Pseudosulfitobacter pseudonitzschiae: one gene and its partner. The protein of the gene in region 1 interacts with the protein of each later gene in a pairwise test. Links are inferred from orthologs where the notes say so. Each region holds a gene or a part of one and is shown in the gene's direction. Other genes may lie near its edges. The genes, in order: recA and dprA.

What was found.
Region 2: the proteins of recA (region 1) and dprA interact in binary tests that used the Bacillus subtilis proteins (3 or more experiments, as listed by UniProt). The link is inferred for Pseudosulfitobacter pseudonitzschiae from one-to-one orthologs.

Annotation. Positions count from the first base shown.
Region 1 is NZ_CP022415.1:1,596,958-1,608,143, reverse strand. The notes cover bases 801-3,689. They hold recA (recombinase RecA), read left to right. Parts: upstream 801-1,652; coding sequence 1,653-2,726; downstream 2,727-3,689. Other genes in these bases: alaS (alanine--tRNA ligase), read left to right, coding at 2,877-3,689; SULPSESMR1_RS07830 (gamma-glutamyl kinase), read right to left, coding at 859-1,452; SULPSESMR1_RS07835 (ATP-binding protein), read left to right, coding at 801-852. Outside these bases: more of SULPSESMR1_RS07835, read left to right, coding at 1-800; more of alaS, read left to right, coding at 3,690-5,531; SULPSESMR1_RS07815 (DUF1330 domain-containing protein), read left to right, coding at 5,533-5,820; translational GTPase TypA, read right to left, coding at 5,952-7,769; SULPSESMR1_RS07805 (DMT family transporter), read right to left, coding at 7,887-8,216; SULPSESMR1_RS07800 (Lrp/AsnC family transcriptional regulator), read right to left, coding at 8,244-8,702; SULPSESMR1_RS07795 (DUF6356 family protein), read left to right, coding at 8,817-9,023; SULPSESMR1_RS07790 (class II glutamine amidotransferase), read left to right, coding at 9,027-9,818; SULPSESMR1_RS07785 (NADP-dependent isocitrate dehydrogenase), read right to left, coding at 9,864-11,078. UniProt on the Bacillus subtilis protein: Multifunctional protein involved in homologous recombination, DNA repair and competence.
Region 2 is NZ_CP022415.1:2,203,284-2,214,490, forward strand. The notes cover bases 2,472-5,381. They hold dprA (DNA-processing protein DprA), read left to right. Parts: upstream 2,472-3,301; coding sequence 3,302-4,462; downstream 4,463-5,381. Other genes in these bases: tldD (metalloprotease TldD), read left to right, coding at 2,472-3,193; topA (type I DNA topoisomerase), read left to right, coding at 4,573-5,381. Also shown: cyoE (heme o synthase), read right to left, coding at 1-641; coxB (cytochrome c oxidase subunit II), read right to left, coding at 705-1,598; more of tldD, read left to right, coding at 1,772-2,471; more of topA, read left to right, coding at 5,382-7,242; SULPSESMR1_RS10730 (CoA transferase subunit A), read left to right, coding at 7,372-8,076; SULPSESMR1_RS10735 (CoA transferase subunit B), read left to right, coding at 8,076-8,699; SULPSESMR1_RS10740 (lytic transglycosylase domain-containing protein), read right to left, coding at 8,755-9,549; SULPSESMR1_RS10745 (hypothetical protein), read left to right, coding at 9,917-10,096; SULPSESMR1_RS10750 (hypothetical protein), read left to right, coding at 10,636-10,815; SULPSESMR1_RS25235 (hypothetical protein), read left to right, coding at 10,932-11,105. UniProt on the Bacillus subtilis protein: Protein that helps load RecA onto ssDNA during transformation. Binds cooperatively to circular ssDNA, is able to bridge different segments of DNA. Favors the loading of RecA onto SsbA- or SsbB-coated ssDNA and formation of RecA-DNA filaments.

The DNA of each region.
Region 1 (11,186 bases):
GGTGAAAAAGTCACGCTGACGCTCAGCCACGATCCGATGCTGCAAGCGATCCGTGCCGACAAACGCCAGTTGGAGCAGGTTTTGATGAACCTTGTTGTCAACGCTCGCGATGCCATGCCGAACGGCGGCGAGATCCGTATTGAAACCGAATGCACGACGTTGAGCGAGCCGATGAAACGCGACCGCGTGACCGTGCCTGAGGGGCAATATGTCACCGTGCGCGTGGTCGATCAGGGCACGGGGATTGCCCCGGACAAGCTGCAAAAGGTGTTCGAGCCTTTCTTTACAACCAAACGCACCGGTGAGGGCACGGGGCTGGGGTTGTCCACGGCTTACGGTATCGTCAAACAGACGGGCGGTTTTATCTTTGTCGACAGTGCGGAAGGGCAGGGCACCTGTTTCTCGCTGTTATTTCCGGTCCTGCACGGCGCCCCCATGTCGGCAAAGGTACCGGCGGCAATTGCCAAGATGCCGTCGCCCAGCCACGGGGACGGTGTGATCCTGCTGGTCGAAGACGAAGCCCCGGTGCGCGCCTTTGCCAGCCGCGCGTTGCGGTTGCGCGGCTATACCGTGCTGGAAGCGGATTGTGCCGAATCCGCATTGAAAACGCTGGAGGATACCGAGCTTAATGTCGATTTGTTCGTAACCGATGTGGTAATGCCAGGCAAAGATGGCCCAAGCTGGGTGCGCGAAGCGCTGAAATCACGACCCGAAGTGCGCGTAGTGTTCGTGTCGGGTTATGCCGAGGACAAGCTGAGCAACGATCAAGCGTCGATTCCCAATTCCGTCTTTCTGCCCAAGCCATTTTCGCTGAACGAGCTTACCGAAACGGTGCACAAACAGTTACACTGACGCGGCTCAGCCGATGCTGTCGTACAGATCGAACTCTTCCGAGAACTTGCGCCGGAATCGTTTTGCAATGTCCGGCGACAGGTTCAGCGGCATTTCGGGCGATACATTCTCGCGGGCCAGATCCAGAGTCACATCCAGACGTTCGCATAGAAATGCCTGCAAACGCGGCTGGTCCTCATAGCGGAACAGGTGGGTCACACCGACGCCATTGGGTTGTGCTTCGAGAAACTTGAACTGGCTGCCCACATCGGCAAACCCCGGTTTCTTGCCTTTCATGTAGGCCAGCACGAACTCATCAAAGCTGATCCCATGCGTTGCATTGGCTTTGCCCGCCATAAAAGGCCGCTGGCGATAGCGCCACCAAGATCCCAACCAGCTGACCGGTTCACGCATCACTGCCACGACCTCCAGCTCGGTATCGCACACTTTCAGAAACATCGGGCGCACAAAGCGGTTGTACCGGTAAACCGGCGCGTGTTTCAGCATCGGCGGTTCCGAAATCACCATGTCGGCGCGCGGACGCAAGGCGCTTTCATAGGCGGTGGTTCCGGTTTTGGGCACCGACAGAAAGACTAGGCGTTCCTTAAAGAAAACAAGCATTTATCCCGACGCCTTCGTAAATATTTGTCCGATTTCAAACTGTTCACCACTCTTTAACAATTATTACGCCAAAGTGGGACAGGAAAAATTAGATTGAAATGTTCTCATTTTGTCCTCATACAGAACACAAGAAGAACATTGAAGCAGCACAGGCAGCGATTGCCGCCCCCTTCGGGGTATGACACTAAGGGATGATAACAATGGCAACGGCAGATCTTTTGACAATGGACAGCAAAAAAAACGCGGACAAGCAAAAGGCGCTGGACAGTGCGCTGGCACAGATCGAACGGCAATTCGGCAAAGGTTCGATCATGAAGCTGGGCGCGGAAGGCGCCGTTCAGGATATCACTGCCAGCTCGACCGGGTCGCTTGGCCTGGACATCGCGCTGGGGATCGGCGGCCTGCCGATGGGCCGCATCATCGAAATCTATGGCCCTGAATCGTCGGGCAAAACCACGCTGACGCTGCACTGCATTGCAGAGCAGCAAAAGGCGGGCGGCGTCTGCGCTTTTGTTGACGCGGAACACGCGCTTGATCCGCAATACGCCAAAAAGCTGGGCGTGGACATCGACGAATTGCTGATCTCGCAACCCGACACCGGCGAACAGGCTTTGGAGATCACCGACACGCTGGTGCGTTCGGGGGCGGTCAATATGGTTGTGGTCGATTCGGTGGCAGCGCTGACCCCGAAATCCGAGCTCGAGGGCGACATGGGCGACAGCAGCGTCGGCGTTCAGGCCCGTTTGATGAGTCAGGCTATGCGCAAACTGACCGGTTCGATCAGCCGCAGCAACTGTATGGTGATCTTCATCAACCAAATCCGGATGAAGATCGGCGTGATGTTCGGCTCGCCGGAAACCACGACGGGAGGCAATGCGCTGAAATTCTACTCTTCCGTGCGGCTGGATATCCGCCGCATCGGCGCACTGAAAGACCGCGACGAGGTTGTCGGCAACGCCACTCGCGTCAAGGTCGTCAAGAACAAGGTCGCCTCGCCCTTCAAACAGGTCGAGTTTGACATCATGTACGGCGAAGGCATCTCGAAAATGGGCGAGTTGCTGGATCTGGGTGTCAAAGCGGGCGTGGTCGAGAAATCCGGCGCATGGTTCAGCTATGGCGACGAACGCATGGGGCAGGGCCGCGAGAACTCCAAACAGTTCCTCAAGGACAACCCTGCCGTCGCCATCGCCATCGAGGACAAGATCCGCGCGGCACATGGGTTGGATTTTGATGCGCCTTCCGGGGGCAAGGACGACGACGTTCTTGAAGGGTGATCATCTCTGTGGTCAGATGATTTTTCACAAGGCGCGCCGATTGGTGCGCCTTGTGTGTTTCACCGCGCCCCTTTGCATGGTGGACAGCGGAGAGATCGGCAGGTATCCCATCGCAAAGCCACTTTCCGCGCCAAAAAAGGCCCACACCACATGCCAACGCTGAACGACATCCGATCCACATTTCTGAACTTTTTTGAAAAGCAGGGGCACCAGATCGTGCCCTCAAGCCCGCTGGTTCCGCGCAACGATCCGACGTTGATGTTCGTGAACTCTGGCATGGTCCAGTTCAAGAACCTGTTCACCGGCGTCGAAACCCGCGACTACAACCGTGCGACCAGTGCGCAAAAATGCGTGCGTGCCGGTGGCAAGCACAACGATCTGGACAACGTCGGCTATACGGCGCGCCATCATACGTTCTTTGAAATGATGGGCAACTTCAGCTTTGGCAACTATTTCAAGGAAGAGGCCATTACCTACGCCTGGGAATTGCTGACCCAAGGGTTCGGAATTCCGGCAGATCGGTTGTTGGTTACTGTCTATCATACCGATGACGAGGCGGCGAACATCTGGAAAAAGGTTGCGGGCCTGTCCGATGACCGCATCATTCGCATCCCCACCGCCGACAATTTCTGGCAGATGGGGCCGACCGGTCCGTGCGGCCCATGCACCGAGATTTTCTATGACCACGGCGATCACATCTGGGGTGGCCCTCCGGGATCGCCCGAGGAAGATGGCGACCGCTTTATCGAGATCTGGAACGTCGTTTTCATGCAGAACGAACAGTTCGAAGACGGCTCGATGACGCCGCTGGACATGCAGTCGATTGATACCGGCATGGGGCTGGAGCGGATTGGGGCGCTGCTGCAAGGCAAGCATGATAACTATGACACCGACCTGATGCGCAGTCTGATCGAAGCCAGCGCCGATGTATCGAGCAGCGATCCCGATGGTCCGGGTAAAACGCACCACCGCGTGATCGCCGATCACTTGCGTTCAACCTCGTTCCTGATTGCAGATGGTGTGATGCCGTCGAATGACGGTCGCGGCTATGTCCTGCGCCGGATCATGCGCCGCGCGATGCGTCATGCGCATCTGTTGGGTGCCAAAGATCCGATGATGTACAAGCTGGTGCCCGCTCTGGTGCGCCAGATGGGTGCGGCCTATCCCGAATTGGGGCAGGCACAGGCGCTGATCACCGAAACGCTTGAGCTGGAAGAAACCCGCTTTAAACAGATGCTTGAGCGTGGATTGAAGTTGCTGGACGACGAATTGACTGGTTTGGCAGAGGGCGCTGCCTTGTCGGGGGCTGCGGCGTTCAAGCTCTACGATACGTTCGGTTTCCCCCTTGATCTGACGCAGGATGCCCTGCGTGAAAAAGGCCGCAGCGTCGATACCGAAGGGTTCGACAGTGCGATGGCCGAACAAAAGGCCAAGGCGCGCGCGGCGTGGTCCGGCTCGGGCGAGGCGGCGGATGCGGCCGTTTGGTTTGATGTGGCCGACACCGGCGGCACTACAGATTTCCTTGGCTATGACACCGAAACCGCCGAGGGGCAGATCGTCGCGCTGGTGCAGGACGGTGCACTGGTTGATGCTGTGGCGACCGGCCAGACCGTTCAGATTGCGCTGAACCAGACGCCGTTCTACGCTGAAAGCGGCGGGCAGGTGGGTGACACCGGCCTGATCCGCACTGAAAGCGGCAGCGCGCGAATCACCGACACGCGCAAGACTGCCGGCGTGTTCACCCACACCGCCACAGTTGAACAAGGCAGCCTGAGCAAAGGCCAATCCGTTGTTCTTGAGGTGGATCATGCGCGACGCACGTCGATCCGGGCCAACCACTCGGCCACGCACTTGCTGCACGAGGCGCTACGCAATGCGCTGGGGGATCACGTGGCGCAACGCGGTTCGCTGAACGCAGCAGACCGTCTGCGGTTCGACTTCAGCCATGCCAAGGCGCTGAGCGCCGAGGAACTGGCACAGGTCGAGGCCGAGGTTAACACCTATATCCGTCAGAACGCCGCTGTCGAAACGCGCATCATGACACCGGACGACGCACGGGCCATTGGCGCGCAAGCGCTCTTTGGCGAGAAATACGGCGACGAGGTGCGCGTGGTTTCGATGGGCCGTGCCGACACCGGCAAAGGTGGCGACGGGCAGACCTATTCGATCGAACTGTGCGGTGGCACCCATGTGCGCCAGACCGGTGACATCGGTGCCTGCGTGATCCTTGGCGACAGTGCCAGCAGCGCGGGTGTGCGCCGCATCGAGGCGCTGACGGGTGCCGAGGCTCTGGCCTATTTGCGCACGCAAGACACGCGTCTTGCGGCTGTAGCCGATACGCTCAAATCGCCTGCCGCCGAAGTGCCGGAACGTGTGCGCGCGCTGATGGACGAACGCAAAGCTCTGACAAACGAGATTGCCCAATTGCGCCGTGAACTGGCGATGTCCGGTGGCGGCAAGACTGAACCACAGGCCGAAGACGTGAATGGCACTGCATTTCTGGCGCAAGTGCTGACCGGCGTGACCGGCAAGGATCTGCCTGCCCTGATCGACGCCCACAAAGAGCGCATCGGCTCGGGTGCGGTTCTGCTGATCGCTGACGATAGCGGCAAGGTTGCCGTTGCCGCCGGTGTGACCAAAGACAAGGTTGAGACCCTCAGCGCGGTTGATCTGGTCAAGGCCGCCGTGGCGGAACTGGGCGGCAAGGGCGGCGGTGGCCGCGCCGACATGGCACAGGGCGGCGCCAAAGATGCCACCAACGCAGATGCAGCAATCAACGCGGCAAAAGCCGTCATCGGAGGATAACATGGGTGCACTCTGGATCGCACATGTGACAGTGACAGACGAAGATGCCTACGCAAAATATGCCAAGCTGGCTGGACCCGCTATCGCGGCCCACGGCGGCGCATTTATCGCACGCGGCGGACGCTTTGTGCAGCTTGAGGGCAAGGAACGCCCCCGCAACGTGGTGGCCCGATTTCCCGACGTTGAAACTGCCGAGAAATGCTACCACTCCGAGGCCTACCAAGAGGCACTTTCGCATGCCCGTGGCGCGTCCGAGCGTGAGCTTCTGATTGTCGAAACCTCGGACTGACGCCCGCTTCTTTTGGCGTTAAATATCTCAGGGGAATTGGCCGCAGGCCAAGGGGGCAGCGCCCCGATTCTGTTACAAACAAAAAAGGCGCCCACGAAAGGGCGCCTTTTTCACATCTTGGTTCAGCCGGATCAGGCCGATTTGGCCATTCGCTTGCGCTCGTGCGGATCCAGATAGCGTTTGCGCAGACGGATCGCATTGGGCGTTACTTCGACCAGTTCGTCATCGTCGATATAGGCAATCGCCTCTTCCAGTGACAGAGTGATCGGCGTGGTCAGACGCACAGCTTCGTCGGTGCCCGATGCGCGCACGTTGGTCAGCTGTTTGCCCTTCAGCGGGTTCACTTCCAGATCGTTTTCGCGGCTGTGCTCACCGATAATCATACCGGTATAGACCGCTTCCTGTGCGCCGATGAAGAACTTGCCACGGTCTTCCAGTTTCCACAGGGCATAGGACACGGATGTGCCGTTTTCCATGGAAATCAGAACGCCGGCACGACGGCCCGGAATGGTGCCTTTGTGCGGTGCCCAGCTGTGGAACACGCGGTTCAACACGCCGGTGCCGCGGGTGTCGGTCAGGAATTCACCGTGATAACCGATCAGGCCGCGCGATGGTACATGGGCCACGATGCGGGTTTTGCCAGCGCCTGCGGGCTTCATCTCGACCAGTTCGCCTTTGCGCGCGCCGGTGATTTTCTCGATCACGGCACCCGAATATTCGTCATCCACGTCGATGGTGGCCTCTTCTATGGGCTCGTGGCGGACGCCGTCGACATCCTGAAACAGAACCTGCGGACGCGAGATCGACAGCTCAAAGCCTTCGCGGCGCATGTTTTCGATCAGAACACCCATCTGCAATTCGCCACGGCCCGCGACTTCGAACGCCTCGCCGCCGGGGGTATCGCTGATTTTGATGGCGACGTTGCTTTCGGCTTCTTTGTGTAGACGGTCACGGATGACGCGGCTTTGCACCTTTTTGCCGTCACGACCTGCCAACGGGCTGTCGTTGATGCCGAATGTAACGGTGATGGTGGGCGGATCGATCGGCTGGGCGGGGATCGCTTCGGTTACGGAGGCATCGGCCAGCGTGTCGGCCACTGTGGCTTTAGTCATGCCTGCGATCGACACGATGTCACCGGCTTCGGCAACGTCGATGGCGGTTTGGTCCAGACCGCGGAACGCAAGGATCTTGGTGCAGCGGAAATTTTCGATCAGCTTGCCGTCGCGCGACATCGCCTTGATGGTCTGGCCCGCTTTGACGGTGCCGGATTCAACGCGGCCTGTCAGCAGGCGGCCCAGAAACGGGTCGCCGCCCAAGGTGGTGGCCAGCATGCTGAAGGGCTGGTCGGCATTTGCGACCTGTGCGGGTGCGGGCACATGGCTCAGGATCAGGTCGAACAGGGCGTCCAGACCGTCGCGTTTACCGTCCAGCTCCATATCTGCCCAGCCATTGCGCCCCGAGGCGTACATGGTGGGAAAGTCCAACTGCTCGTCGGTCGCATCAAGGTTGGCGAACAGGTCAAAACATTCGTCCAGCGCGCGGTCGGGCTCGCCGTCGGCTTTGTCGACCTTGTTGACCACAACGATCGGGCGCAGGCCCAGTTTCAACGCTTTCGAGGTCACAAATTTGGTCTGCGGCATCGGACCTTCTGCGGCGTCCACCAACAGCACAACACCGTCAACCATCGACAGGATGCGTTCGACTTCGCCACCAAAGTCGGCGTGGCCGGGGGTGTCAACGATATTGATCCGCGTGCCTTTCCACTCCACCGACGTGGGTTTGGCAAAGATCGTGATGCCGCGTTCGCGTTCCAGATCGTTGCTGTCCATCGCGCGTTCGGTGGTCGCCTGATTTTCGCGGTAGGTGCCCGATTGTTTCAGCAATTCGTCGACCAATGTTGTTTTTCCGTGGTCAACGTGGGCGATGATTGCGATGTTGCGCAGTTCCATAGGTTCAGCCTTTAAGGGTAAGTTGCCGCGCGCATACCGTGCGGGTGCAGCAAAGGCCAGTGAAAAAGGGTTTTGGCGCCCTTGGCGGTCAACAATTGGCGCAAACCTGCGTCTTGATCAGTGTTGGGCACTGTTCGAGAACAGGTGTATCACCAGAATCCCCGCGATGATCAGAGCCAGCCCTGCGACCGCAGGCAGATCCAGCCTTTGACCGAACAAGACATAGCCGATGCCTGCGATCAGTACGATCCCCAGACCGGACCAGATCGCATAGACAATGCCCACCGGCATCACCTTGAGCGCCAACGCCATGAAATAGAACGACGCACCATAGAACGCCACCACAGCCACCGACGGCCAGAACCGTGAAAACTGCTGCGAGGCTTGCAGCGCCGTGGTGCCGATTGTCTCGGTGACGATGGCGATAAACAGCCAGAGATAATGCAGGGGCAAGGGGTGTTCCTTTTGCGGGCGTCAGAGCGGCAGGGCCGTGCTGTCCTTGATGTCTTCCATCACAAAGCTGGCCGAAATATCCGCCACGGGCAAGCGTGCGATCAGTTGTTGATACAAGCGGTCATAGCCTGCCATGTCCGCCACGCGTGCTCGCACAAGGTAATCCAGATCGCCGGTCATGCGGTAGACGCTGAGGATGCCGGGGATGGTCTTGACGGCGGTGGCAAATCTGGACTGCCAGTCGGGATCGTGGCTGCCGGTGCGGATCTGCATAAAGACCATCAGCGGCAGGCCAATCTTGGCGGGGTCGACCAATGTGACACGAGCGGTGATAATGCCTGCGTCTTCCATCAGGCGGATGCGCCGCCAGCAGGCGTTGCGCGACAGGCCCACCACGTCACTAAGCGAATCCAGCGATTGGCTGGCATCTCGTTGCAGTTCACTCAGAAGGCTGCGGTCGATGTCGTCAAAATTCAACATATATGCTCAATACTGTGGAAGGCATCCCAATGCAACAGCGCATCACCGCTTAATTTGGGACCCGTTCCAAAGTGAAAACTGGCAAGTTGGGCACTCAGAAACAGGAGCAAACCCATGATCGCACGCATTTTCCTCAGCCATCCGCGCACCGTCAATGAAAGCTATTTTGAGCATCTGTTGTTTGCAGGACGTTTTGCGGTGCGGTTGTTTGCGGCGGGCGGTGCGGCGCTGGTCCACGCAGTGATCCCCTGTCTGTTCGAAAAAACCGCCAGCCGGATGATTGCGCAAATGTATGCGCAGACCCACAACCGGGGTCAATAACCGATGTGCCGTTGGGCGGCTTACATCGGTGCGCCGATCTTTATGGACGGGCTGGTCAGCAGCCCCGGCCATTCGCTGGTGCATCAGTCGCGCGCCGCAAGCGAATGCAAGACGGCGCTGAACGGCGACGGTGTGGGCGTTGCGTGGTATGGTGACAGACCCGAGCCGGGACTTTACCGCGATGTCTATCCTGCGTGGTCAGACCCGAACCTGATGGCGCTGTGCCGTACCGTTAAAAGTCATGCGTTTATGGCGCATGTGCGCGCCACGACCGGATCTGCGACCAGCCGCAACAATTGCCATCCTTTTGCCTGCGGCCGCTGGAGCTTTATGCACAACGGGCAGGTCGGTGGCTTTGACCGGTTTCGCAGGCTGGCGGATATGGGGGTCTCGGACGCGCTTTATGCGCAACGGCGTGGTGCAACAGACAGCGAATTGCTGTTCCTTTACGCGATCGAAGAAGGTCTGGACGACGCGCCAGAGGCGGCGATGGTCACGGCCCATGCGCGGTTGGAGGCGATGTCGCGCACCGATGGCACCACGCCACACTTGCGGTCTTCGGCGGCGTGGATGGACGGAAACCGGCTGTTCGTGCTGCGCTATTCGACCGACCACATCGCGCCCACGGTTTACTACCGGCGCAGGCCGGATGATCTGGGCTGGTTCGTGGTATCCGAACCGCCAGAGCCGGGGCAGGCGGGCTGGATCGAACTGCCCGCCGGACATCTGGCCGCGTTTACGGACGCGGGCGTGATCATCACCCCGATGTCGTACGCCGTGGCAGCAGCTGCCTGAAACGCCAAAGGCCGCCTGCGAAGGGCGGCCTTTGGTTCGATGTGCTTACCCGTTCAGGGCCGCGTTCAGGTTCTCGTCGACTTTTTCCAAAAAGCCCATCGTTGTCAGCCAGCCCTGATCGGGGCCGACCAGCAGCGCAAGATCCTTGGTCATAAAGCCGCTTTCGACCGTGTCCACGACGACTTTTTCCAGCGTGTTGGCAAAGTCGGTCAGCGCGGTGTTCCCGTCCAGCTTGCCGCGATGCTTCAGCCCGCCGGTCCACGCAAATATCGACGCAATCGAGTTGGTCGAGGTCTGCTCGCCCTTTTGGTGCTGGCGGTAGTGGCGCGTGACGGTGCCATGTGCCGCCTCTGCCTCGACGATCTTGCCATCCGGGGTCATCAGCAATGATGTCATCAGACCCAAAGAGCCAAAGCCCTGCGCCACTGTGTCGGACTGAACGTCGCCATCGTAATTCTTGCAGGCCCAGACATAGCCGCCCGACCACTTCATTGCCGAGGCAACCATATCGTCGATCAGGCGATGTTCGTACCAGATCTTTGCTGCTTTGAACTGGTCCTCGAACTCTTCCTCATAGACCTCTTGGAAGATATCCTTGAACCGCCCGTCATAGGCCTTGAGAATGGTGTTCTTGGTTGACAGATACACGGGATAGCCGCGGATCAGACCGTAGTTCAGCGATGCGCGGGCAAAGTCATAGATCGACTCGTCCAGATTATACATGCCCATCGCAACGCCCGAGGAGGGGGCGTCGAACACTTCGCGCTCGATAGTCTGGCCGTCTTCACCGACGAATTTCATCGTCAGCTTGCCGGGGCCGGGAAAGCGGAAATCGGTGGCGCGGTACTGGTCGCCAAAGGCGTGGCGGCCCACGACAATCGGTTGCGTCCATCCGGGCACCAGGCGCGGCACGTTCGAGCAGATGATCGGCTCGCGAAAGATGACGCCGCCCAGAATGTTACGAATGGTGCCATTTGGCGAACGGTACATGCGTTTGAGGCCAAATTCCTCGACCCGCGCTTCGTCGGGGGTGATGGTCGCGCATTTGACAGCGACGCCCACTTCCTTGGTTTTTTCGGCGGCATCGACAGTAATCTGGTCGTCGGTCTCGTCGCGCACCTCGATTCCCAGATCGTAGTACAGCAGATCAATGTCCAGATAGGGCAGGATCAGTTTCTTTTTGATGAAATCCCACATGATACGGGTCATTTCATCGCCATCCATCTCGACGATGGGGTTGTCCACCTTGATCTTGCTCATGCGCGTCACCTTTTCAAAGGATGTTTTGGGTTGGCACGGGTCTAGCGCAGAAGCGGGCAGGCGGAAAGGGTGTATACAAATGTATACCGTTTTGTCGCGTCAGGTTTA
Region 2 (11,207 bases), 600 kb from region 1 along the record:
CCGTGCGTCACGGTCAGCATCGGCACGCCTGCGTCGTCATAATCCGACTTCATGAACAGCGCCAACGCCCAGAAATGCGGCGGCGTCCAGACGAAGATCAGCGCGAACATCAGCCATGCCTCGACCGACATGGTGCCCGTGGCCACGACCCAGCCGATCACAGGCGGAAAGGCACCCGCCGCGCCACCGATCACGATATTCTGCGGTGTAGAGCGCTTCAGCCACATCGAATAGACGACAGCATAAAAGAAGATGGTAAAGGCCAGCAGGCCCGCCGCCAGAAAATTAGCCGACAGTGCCAGCATCATCACAGACAGGCCCGACAGCGCCACGCCAATGCTCAGCGCCTCGCCCGGCTCGACCTTGCCCGCAGGGATCGGGCGGTTGGCAGTGCGTTTCATGATGTGGTCAATGTCGGCATCCCACCACATGTTCAGCGCCCCCGAGGCCCCTGCCCCGATTGCGATGAATAGGATCGACGCAAAACCAACCACAGGGTTCACACCCGTCGGTGCCGCCAACATGCCCACCAAAGCGGTGAACACCACAAGCTGCATGACGCGCGGCTTCATCAACGCGAAATAGTCGCCAAAAGACGCTTCGGCCTCAAAGACCTGTGGCTGGCTGCTGATGTCAGTCATTGGTGTCTCACGCATCATGTGAAATCGGGAACAGGCGGAGAAAAATGCCTCCGCCCGCTTTGTTTAGTTGGACGCGACTTGAAAGCTTTGTGGCAAGCCTGCAAATTCTTCGCGCGCTGTTGCCAGCCATGCGGCATAGGCCTCTTCCGAGACAACCTTGACGGTGATGGGCATGTAGGCGTGATTGATGCCGCACAGTTCCGAACACTGACCAAAGTAGATGCCTTCACTTTCGGCGGTGAACCACAGTTCCGCCAGACGTCCGGGCACGCCATCCTGTTTGACGCCGAATGCCGGCATCGCCCACGAGTGAATGACGTCTGCACCGGTCACCTGCATCACGATGGTTTTACCAACGGGCACAACAACGGCGTTGTCTGTGGCCAGCAGGAACTCGTCCTTGGAATAGCCAGCGTCGACCAGTTGCTGTTCAACCTCGGGGGTCATCATGTTCTGACCTCCTGTCGCCGGAGCGCCGATCATATAGCTGGAGAATTCAAACCCTTCGTCCACATAGGCATAATCCCAGTACCACTGGTAGCCGGTCACTTTGATGGTGATGTCGGCATCGGGGATGATCTGCTGTTTGAACAGAATCGGCAGCGAGAACGCACCGATCAGCACCAGAATCACGATCGGGATGATGGTCCACGCAATTTCGATGGGCGAGTTGTGGGTAAAGCTTGCGGGTTCGGGGTGGCGGCGCGCGTTATAGCGGTAGCCAACCCACGCCAGCAGGGCGATGACAAAAAGTGAAATCGCCGTGATAATAACCAGCAGCATGCCGTCAAGCCACTGCAAATCACGCGCCAGTTCGGTCGCGGCAGGCTGAAAGCCCATCGCACCATCGCGCGGCGCGCCAATGATTTCAAGGTTGTCTTGCGCCATCGCTGGCAGTGCGGCGGTGGCGGCAAAGAGGCCGGAAACAAGGCCTTTAATCGGGAAAAGCTTGGTCATGTATCGTCCTGATCTTGTGATCGCTGTTGGGCGCGGGGAAAGGACAAAGCACACTGCGCTTTCGCCTCCCGTTGTATTACCCGCGCTTACAATCATATTCTAACTACAAGATAAAGCCATTCTTACCGCGTCAAAGAGACGCCCTCACAACAAAAAAGCAGGATCAACCCCCAATGACCGATGCCCCATTCGCCCCGTTTGACACCCTGCTGGACCGTGACGAAGCACTAAAGGTGCTGCGTGCGGCCACAGACGGGGCCGACGACGGCGAACTTTTTCTGGAACGCCGCCGGTCCGAGGCACTGGTGTTTGACGATGGCCGCCTGAAAACCGCCAGTTACGATGCGTCAGAGGGGTTTGGCCTGCGTGCGGTGCGCGGCGAAGTGGCCGGATACGCCCATTCTACCGAGCTTTCCGTCGCCGCGTTGAAACGCGCGTCGGACACTGCGCGTCTGGCTGTGGGCGATGGTGGCGGTACTTGGGCCGATGCACCACAAGCCACGAACACGCGTCTGTATACAGATGAAGACCCGATTGCGGGCGCCGCATTCCCTGTCAAGCTGGACACATTGCGCGAGATCGACGCATTTGCACGTGCCTTGGATAAACGGGTGGTACAGGTTTCGGCAACGATTGCCGCCTCGTTGCAAGAGGTCGAAATTTTGCGACCCGAGGGTGGATCGGTGCGCGATATTCGCCCGATGACGCGGGTGAACGTGTCGGTGATCGTCGAACAGAACGGAAGGCGCGAATCAGGCACTGCAGGTGGTGGCGGGCGTGTGGGCCTTGATGGTTTTCTGGATCCTGCCGACTGGCAGACCAAGGCCCGCGAGGCGCTGCGGGTGGCCGTGGTCAATCTGGACGCGGTCCCTGCCCCTGCGGGCGTTATGGACGTGGTGCTTGGCCCCGGCTGGCCCGGCATCTTGCTGCACGAAGCGATCGGGCACGGGCTTGAGGGCGATTTCAACCGCAAGGGATCATCCGCCTTTGCCGGGTTGATGGGGCAGCGCATTGCAGCCCCGGGCGTGACCGTTCTAGACGACGGTACCATTCCCGACCGGCGCGGGTCGATCACCGTGGACGACGAGGGCACGCCCAGCGCGCGCAATGTACTGATCGAGGACGGCGTTCTGGTGGGCTTTATGCAAGACCGGCAGAACGCACGGCTGATGGGCGTGGCACCCACCGGCAATGGGCGGCGCGAAAGCTATGCGCACACGCCGATGCCACGTATGACCAACACCTATATGCTGGGCGGAAACGTGACTCCGGGCGACATCGTGACCGACCTGAAGGACGGAATCTATGCGGTTGGGTTTGGCGGTGGTCAGGTGGACATCACCAACGGCAAGTTCGTGTTTTCGTGCACCGAGGCCTATCGCGTACAAAACGGTGTGGTCGGTGCACCGGTCAAAGGCGCGACGCTGATTGGGGACGGTGCCACGGCGTTGCAACAGATCCGCGCCATCGGCAATGATCCGGCACTGGATCCGGGCATGGGCAACTGCGGCAAGGCAGGCCAGTGGGTGCCCGTGGGCGTGGGTCAGCCGACACTGCTGATCGGCGGGCTGACCGTGGGTGGCAGCGGTAGTTAAGCACGGCTGCAAAATCATTCGCGTGTTTTTGTCGAAAGATGGCTGATTCTTTCACAGGTTGTTAACCTCGAACCCACATAACGGTCTTAGCAACAGGCGGAGACACGGATGACTGAGCGAGGATCATATCCTTCTTCCAATCACCCCCCACTCCCACCCACCCCGGAAGACGATTGGTTTATCCGTCTCCGCCTGTTGCGATCCCGCCGGGTTGGCATCTCGACTTTTAACAGATTGCTGATCGAACACGGCACGGCGCAAAATGCGCTGGATGCGTTGCCGGAACTGGCACGCGCGGCTGGTGTGGAAAACTACACCCCTTGCCCCGTTGCCGTCATCGAGGCCGAGCTGAAAGCCGGCCGGACGGCCGGGGCAATACTTATCTCTCGCTCTGCGCCACAATATCCAGCGGCGCTGCGCGATCTGTCCGATGCGCCCCCGTTTTTGTGGGCCATCGGTGATTTATCGGTGTTGCAGCGCCCGATGATTTCGATTGTCGGCGCACGGAACGCATCGAGCCTTGGGACAAGGATGGCAAAATCACTGGCCCGCGATCTGGCGGCTGAGGGGTATGTGATTGTCTCCGGCCTTGCGCGGGGCATCGATGCTGCGGCGCACACAGCCACGCTGGACACTGGCACCGTGGCCGTTCAGGCGGGCGGTGTGGATATGATGTATCCGGCAGAAAACACCGAACTGGCGCTGGCGATCCCACAGCACGGGCTGCGGCTGTCGGAACAGCCGATGGGCCTGCAACCGGTTGCGCGGCATTTCCCCCCGCGCAACCGGATCGTGTCGGGGCTGGGCCGTGCGACCATCATCGTCGAGGCCGCCGCCAAGTCAGGCAGTCTGATTACCGCACGTGATGCGCTGGATCAGGGCCGCGAGGTGCTGGCCGTGCCCGGCAGTCCAATGGATGCGCGCGCGTCTGGGTGCAATTTGCTGATCCGTGACGGTGCCACATTGATCCGCAATGCCGCAGATGTGATCGAAGCACTGACGCCGATGGTTCCGCGCGCGCCCGTCTTGCCGATGGACCTGCCCCACACACCGCCACCGCAACCGGCGCACGACCGGCGCACTTTGCGCGAAACAGCCACCCTGCACAGTCAGATCCTGAACCGTCTTGGCCCAGCCCCTGTGGCCGAAGACCAGTTGATCCGCGACATCGCCGCCACACCGTCGGATGTGGCCCCAGTTCTGCTGGAACTAGAGTTGGACGGACAGATCGAACGGGGGGCCGGTGGTCTGCTGACCCGGCCCAATTGAGACCCGTCAAACGGCCCCCAAGCGATGGCATGTTGACATTCAATGCTTGCACCCCACATCTAGCGCCGCCATAGACGCCCAAGTTTTACTGTCCCCGAGGTGCATCATACATGCCAGTCGTCGTCGTCGAATCTCCGGCCAAGGCCAAGACAATTAACAAATATTTGGGTGACAACTACACCGTTCTTGCCTCTTACGGCCACGTGAGGGATTTGCCTCCAAAAGACGGATCCGTCGACACCGAGCACGATTTCGAGATGCTTTGGGAGATTGGCAGCGACAGTAAAAAGCATGTCAAAGCCATCGCCGACGCCCTAAAAAACGACAACGAGTTGATCCTTGCAACTGACCCCGATCGCGAAGGCGAGGCGATCAGCTGGCACCTGCAAGAGGCGCTGACCAAACGCAAGTCGATCACCAAAAGCACGCCGGTTTCGCGTGTGGTGTTCAACGCGATCACCAAAACCGCCGTTACCGAGGCGATGAAAAACCCCCGTCAGGTCGATATGCCGCTGGTCGAAGCCTATCTGGCCCGCCGCGCGCTGGACTATCTGGTGGGCTTTAACCTGTCGCCGGTGCTGTGGCGCAAACTGCCCGGTGCGAAATCAGCGGGGCGCGTGCAATCGGTCTGCCTGCGTCTGATCACCGAACGCGAGATGGAGATTGAAGCATTCCGCGCCCGCGAATATTGGACAGTCAAGGCGCTGCTGGCCACACCGCGCGGGCAGGAATTCGAAGCGCGGCTGACCACATTGGCCGGCAAAAAACTGGAACGGTACGACCTTGAGAACGGCACACAGGCCGAGATGGCCGTTCAGGCCATTTCCAGCCGTGATCTGAAGGTGCAATCGGTCGAGGCCAAGCCCGCCAACCGCAACCCGTCGGCCCCGTTCATGACATCGACTCTGCAACAGGAAGCCAGCCGCAAATTTGGCATGGGCGCACGCCAGACCATGAGTGCGGCGCAGCGTTTATATGAAGCTGGTTATATTACCTATATGCGGACCGACGGCATCGACATGGCCCCCGAAGCTGTGCAGATGGCCCGCGATGCGATCAAGGACCGCTATGGCGCCGAATACGTTCCCGGCACTCCGCGTGTATACAAGAACAAAGCGAAAAATGCGCAAGAAGCGCACGAATGTATCCGCCCGACCGAGATGACGCAGGACGTCGACGCGCTGAAAATCAGCGATGGCGACCAACGCAAACTGTATGATCTGATCTGGAAACGCACGTTGGCCTGCCAGATGGAAAGCGCGCGACTGGAGCGTACAACCGTGGATGTGGGCAGTCAGGATGGTCAGGTTATGCTGCGGGCCACCGGTCAGGTCGTGCTGTTTGACGGTTTCCTCAAGGTTTATGAAGAAGGCCGCGACGACGATGTGACGGATGATGACGACAAGCGTCTGCCGCAGATCGGCGAGGGCGACAAGATGGACAAACGTGCCGTTACACCCGAGCAACATTTTACCCAGCCCCCGCCCCGCTACACCGAGGCGACGCTGGTCAAACGCATGGAAGAACTGGGGATCGGTCGCCCCTCGACCTATGCCAGCATCGTCACCACGATTCAGGACCGCGAATATGTCCGCAAGGACAAGAACCGGCTGATCCCCGAGGACAAGGGGCGGCTGGTGATTGCGTTTCTTGAAAACTATTTCCGCAAATATGTGGGTTACGATTTCACCGCATCGCTGGAAGAAGAGTTGGACGATGTCAGCGCAGGTGACCGTGATTACAAATCCGTACTTGCGACATTCTGGCGTGATTTCTCGGCGGCGGTCGCCGAAACATCCGATCTTCGGATCACCGAGGTTTTGGAAAAGATCAACGAAGTGCTGGAGCCGCACCTGTTCCCGCCGACCGAAGACGGCACCGATCCGCGTCTGTGCCCCAACTGCGGCAATGGCCGCCTGTCGATGCGCACAGCGCGTTCGGGCGGCGCATTCATCGGCTGTTCGAACTATCCCGAATGCCGCTATACCCGCGCCTTTGGTCCTCCGGGCGCCGAGGACACGGGCGGTATCCCCCCCGAGGGTAAGATTCTGGGCGAGGATCAGGGCGACAAAATCTATGTGTTCAAGGGTCGCTTTGGCCCCTACGTGCAGCGTGGAGAGGTGACGGACGACAACAAGAAACCGCCGCGCCAGTCGATCCCCAAGGATTGGCCGCCAGCCGATGTCGATCTGGCTCAGGCGCTGCAATTGCTGTCGCTGCCCCGTCTGGTCGGCGCCCACCCCGAGGATGGCGTCAGCGTCTGGGCCAACATCGGACGATACGGCCCGTATCTGAAACACGCCGAAAGCACGTCGGAACGCGGCGGCACCAACGCCAATCTTGAAGGGATCGACGAGGTCTGGACCGTGGGCATGAACCGCGCGGTGCAGTTGCTGGCCGAAAAGTTCGCCTCGCGCGGGGGGCGCGGTGCTGCAGCCAAGCCTATCCGCGAGTTGGGTGAGCACCCCGATCAGGGCGGCCCCGTGAACATCATGAAGGGCAAGTATGGCCCTTATGTGAAGTGGGAAAAGGTCAACGCCACAATCCCCAAAGAGGTCGAACCCGAAGACCTGACGATGGGCGCCGCTGTTTTGCTGATCGAGGAAAAGCTGGCAAAATCTCCGACCAAGCGTAAAGCCGCGCCAAAGAAAAAAGCCGCAACGAAAAAACCCGCTGCCAAAAAGCCAGCCGCGAAAACGGCTGCTGCCAAGAAACCGGCGGCAAGCAAGGCAGCCGCCAAAAAACCGGCAGCCAAGACGGCTGGCAAAGACGAAAGCTGAGTATTTCCGGCCACCGGTGCGCAAAATGCGCCCGGTGCCGGCTGGCCCTTAGTGCGATCTGACGGGTCATGTTGACACCAAGGCGACCTAAGGTCAGAAGTCTGGGGACACTGACACAAGGGGATATTCATGAAAAAAGTCTATGGCTCGGCCGCCGAGGCGCTGGAAGGCGTTCTTTCGGATGGCATGTTGATCGCGGCAGGGGGTTTTGGCCTCTGCGGCATCCCCGAACTGCTGTTGCAGGCCATCAAAGAGGCCGGCACCAAGGATCTGACCTTTGCGTCCAACAACGCGGGTGTCGATGATTTCGGTATCGGCATTCTGCTGCAAACCAAGCAGGTCAAAAAAATGATCTCGTCCTACGTCGGCGAGAACAAAGAATTCATGCGCCAGTATTTGGGCGGCGAGCTTGAGCTGGAGTTCAACCCGCAAGGCACGCTGGCCGAACGGATGCGCGCTGGCGGTTCGGGCATCCCCGGTTTCTATACGAAAACCGGCGTCGGCACCCAGATTGCCGAAGGCAAGGAAGTGAAGAACTTCGACGGAGAGGATTACATTCTGGAACGCGGCATCGTCGCGGACCTGTCGATCGTGAAGGCGTGGAAGGCCGACGACACCGGAAACCTTGTGTTCCGCAAGACTGCGCGCAACTTCAACCCGCCTGCCGCCATGTGTGGCAAGGTCTGCATCGCGGAGGTTGAGGAGATCGTACCACGCGGGTCGCTGGACCCTGATACGATCCACCTGCCCGGCATCTATGTGCATCGCCTTATTCAGGGCGACCACGAAAAGCGCATCGAACAACGCACGACACGCCCGCAGGAGGAAAAGTAATGCCTTGGGATCGTAACCAGATGGCCGCACGCGCGGCACAAGAGCTTGAAGACGGCATGTACGTGAACCTTGGCATCGGCATTCCGACGCTGGTGGCCAACTATGTCGGCGACAAGGACATCACCCTGCAATCGGAAAACGGGATGCTGGGCATGGGCCCCTTCCCGTTCGAGGGCGAAGAAGACGCCGACCTGATCAACGCGGGCAAGCAGACCATCACCGAACTGTCTCGCACGGCCTATTTCGACAGCGCGACGTCGTTCGGCATGATCCGTGGTGGCAAGATTGCTGCGGCGATTCTGGGCGCAATGGAGGTGGCCGAAAACGGCGATCTGGCGAACTGGATGATCCCGGGCAAGCTGGTCAAGGGCATGGGCGGTGCGATGGATCTGGTTGCAGGTGTGGGCCGTGTGATCGTGGTAATGGACCACCAGAACAAGGCGGGCGAGTCTAAGGTACTGAAGGCTTGCACCCTGCCGCTGACCGGCAAATCTGTGGTTGATCGCATCATCACCAACCTTGGCGTGCTGGACGTGGTCGAGGGTGGTCTGAAAATCGTTGAATGCGCCGAGGGTGTCACCGAGGACGAATTGCGCGCAGCGACCGAAGCCACGATCGTCTGAACGGGCATTGAATAGTACCGTAAAGGGGGCCGCTGGGCCCCTTTTGCATGCCTGTCTAGTTCATTGCGGCAAAAACACAGCCGTCGCTGATCAACTGCGGTGGCGTCAGGCACAGGCCACGGGCCACCTGAAAGGCCGCCAGCACCTTGGGCACGTAGTCACGTGTCTCGGCAAATGGTGGAACACCTGCGTGGGCCTGCACCGATCCTTCGCCCGCGTTATATCCCGCCAACACCAAAATCGGATCGTGGTCAAATTTCCCCATCAACCAGTCCAGATATTGCACGCCACCACGAATGTTGTCGGCGGCAACCAGACTGTCGGCCACACCGAAACGGGCGGCGGTGTCGGGCATCAGTTGCATCAAACCTTGGGCGCCGGCGCGGCTGACGGCATCTGTCTTGCCGGCACTTTCCACTGTCATCACCGCCAGCACCAGTGCGGGCGACACCCGTGTACCGATGGTTGATTTCAGGATTTCGACCCCTTGCACCTGCGCAATCCCCTGCATCTGCTGCAAACGGGGGGCCACCACAGCGCCCGCACTGATCGCAGCCATCGCCTCATCCAGCCGCCCCGGCCCCGCCTGCGCCAGATCGGGCGAAACTTTATCCCAAAACCAACCGTAAGCGCCAGTTGTCGCACCGTTTACTTTGGGCGTCGCGGTTGGTTTTGGGGCGGGCACCCCCACTTCTGTCGGGTCGATCTGGATCGTGATCCTCTTTTTTACACCCGCCTTAGGCGGTTTGACGCGCTTTGCCTGAAAATCCGGAAAGGGCGCGGGGGTCTCGGACCAAGCAGGCGCGCAGGCCAAAGCGGCCCCCAACAAGGAAATCACAAAAATTCGCATATCAGGACCTGCTCTGTGCCCGTGAATGTTTTTTTATTACACTTAGCATCGCAGAAAACGCTGCTTCAAACCAGAAAATCAGCCGCCAATCATGGCCAAACCGCCACAATCTGTTTGATTTTCATCACGTTTGTTGCGCCCTCAAGCTAATTTTTGGAAGATATTGCATTTATTTCAGCATCTTAAAAGATTATCTCGAATCCTCTCTTGAAAGCTTTTTCTTTTCAATGTCCCGCCAAATTCATGCCCTAATCAGGCGTCTATATAACGTCATACCAAGTCGAACACGGGCCAGAGTGAGAGTGCGGCCACCTCAGTGCAGACAAGGTCGAACATAAACAAACTGATCCTTTGGAGGGACATTACGATGACAAAATTTCTGAAAAACTTCCGCAAAGACGAAGCTGGCGCCGTGACTGTTGACTGGGTCGTGCTGACAGCCGCCGTTGTTGGTCTGGCCGTTGCAGCCTATTCCTCGATCGAAACAGGGGCGACGGCTTTGACCGCAGACACAGACACATTCCTGCAGGCTCAAGACCCTAACTAAGTTGGTCGAACTTCCTATTCAGGTTGTAAATTGTTAAGGCCGCGTCCCACTTGCAGGACGCGGCTTTTTTATTCGAATGGTAAGGTTTGGCACCTTACCTGCGCGCGGGCTATACCGCGACACCAGCCAGCTCATCAGAACAATCGAATGCGATACGGCGGATCGGGTCGATCGCCCCTCGCGGGCTCTGCCCAGGCAGATGTGCCGGATCTGGCCCTAATACGTCGACGTTTCCATCAGCGCCGAATCCTCCCTATCTCACTTATCCACGCGCGCGCAAAACCTTGCTCCGACACCACGCAACCATGGACTGTCATCCCTTTCGTTGTCTAACGGATGATAAACCTTGCCTGCTTGGACGGCTGTTTCCCAAAGTCACATAAAAACTTACTCTTTTCAATCTAATGCCCAATTCACGCCTCATTCCGGCGACTATATAACATCATACCAAGTCGGACACGGGCCAATGTGAGAGAGTGGCCCACACAGTGTAGACAAGGTTGAACACAAACAAACTGATCCTTTGGAGGGACACTACGATGACAAAATTTCTGAAAAACTTCCGCAAAGACGAAGCTGGCGCCGTGACTGTTGACTGGGTTGTGCTGACAGCCGCCGTTGTTGGTCTGGCCGTTGCAGCCTATTCCTCGATCGAAACAGGGGCGACGGCCTTGACCGCAGACACCGACACATTCCTGCAGGCACAAGACCCCAACTAAGTTGGTCGCACCGTTCAGGTAAAGAGTCTCTAAGGCCGCGTCCTGCACGCAGGAAGCGGCCTTATCAGATGCCCATTCCGGGCTTGGTTTCAGGTATTTGAGTAAAGGCAGACACAATGCGTAAGATGATCAACCGCATCCGAAACTGCGAAAACGGCGCGGTGACAGTGGATTGGGTCGTTTTGACCGCCGCCGTCGTCGGGCTGGCTGTTGCTTTGATTTTAGCGTTGAAAAGTGGGGCAGCCGGCGTTTCCGCCGGCGTCGAAGCCTTCATGCTCAACTTTTTCTAACCTCATCGCCTGTCGTTGCACCCGTGTGCGCCGAATACGACAAACGCCGCGCCTTTCCCCGGGGCGCGGCGCGTGTGTGTCGCCCGTCTGCTGATCAGAATT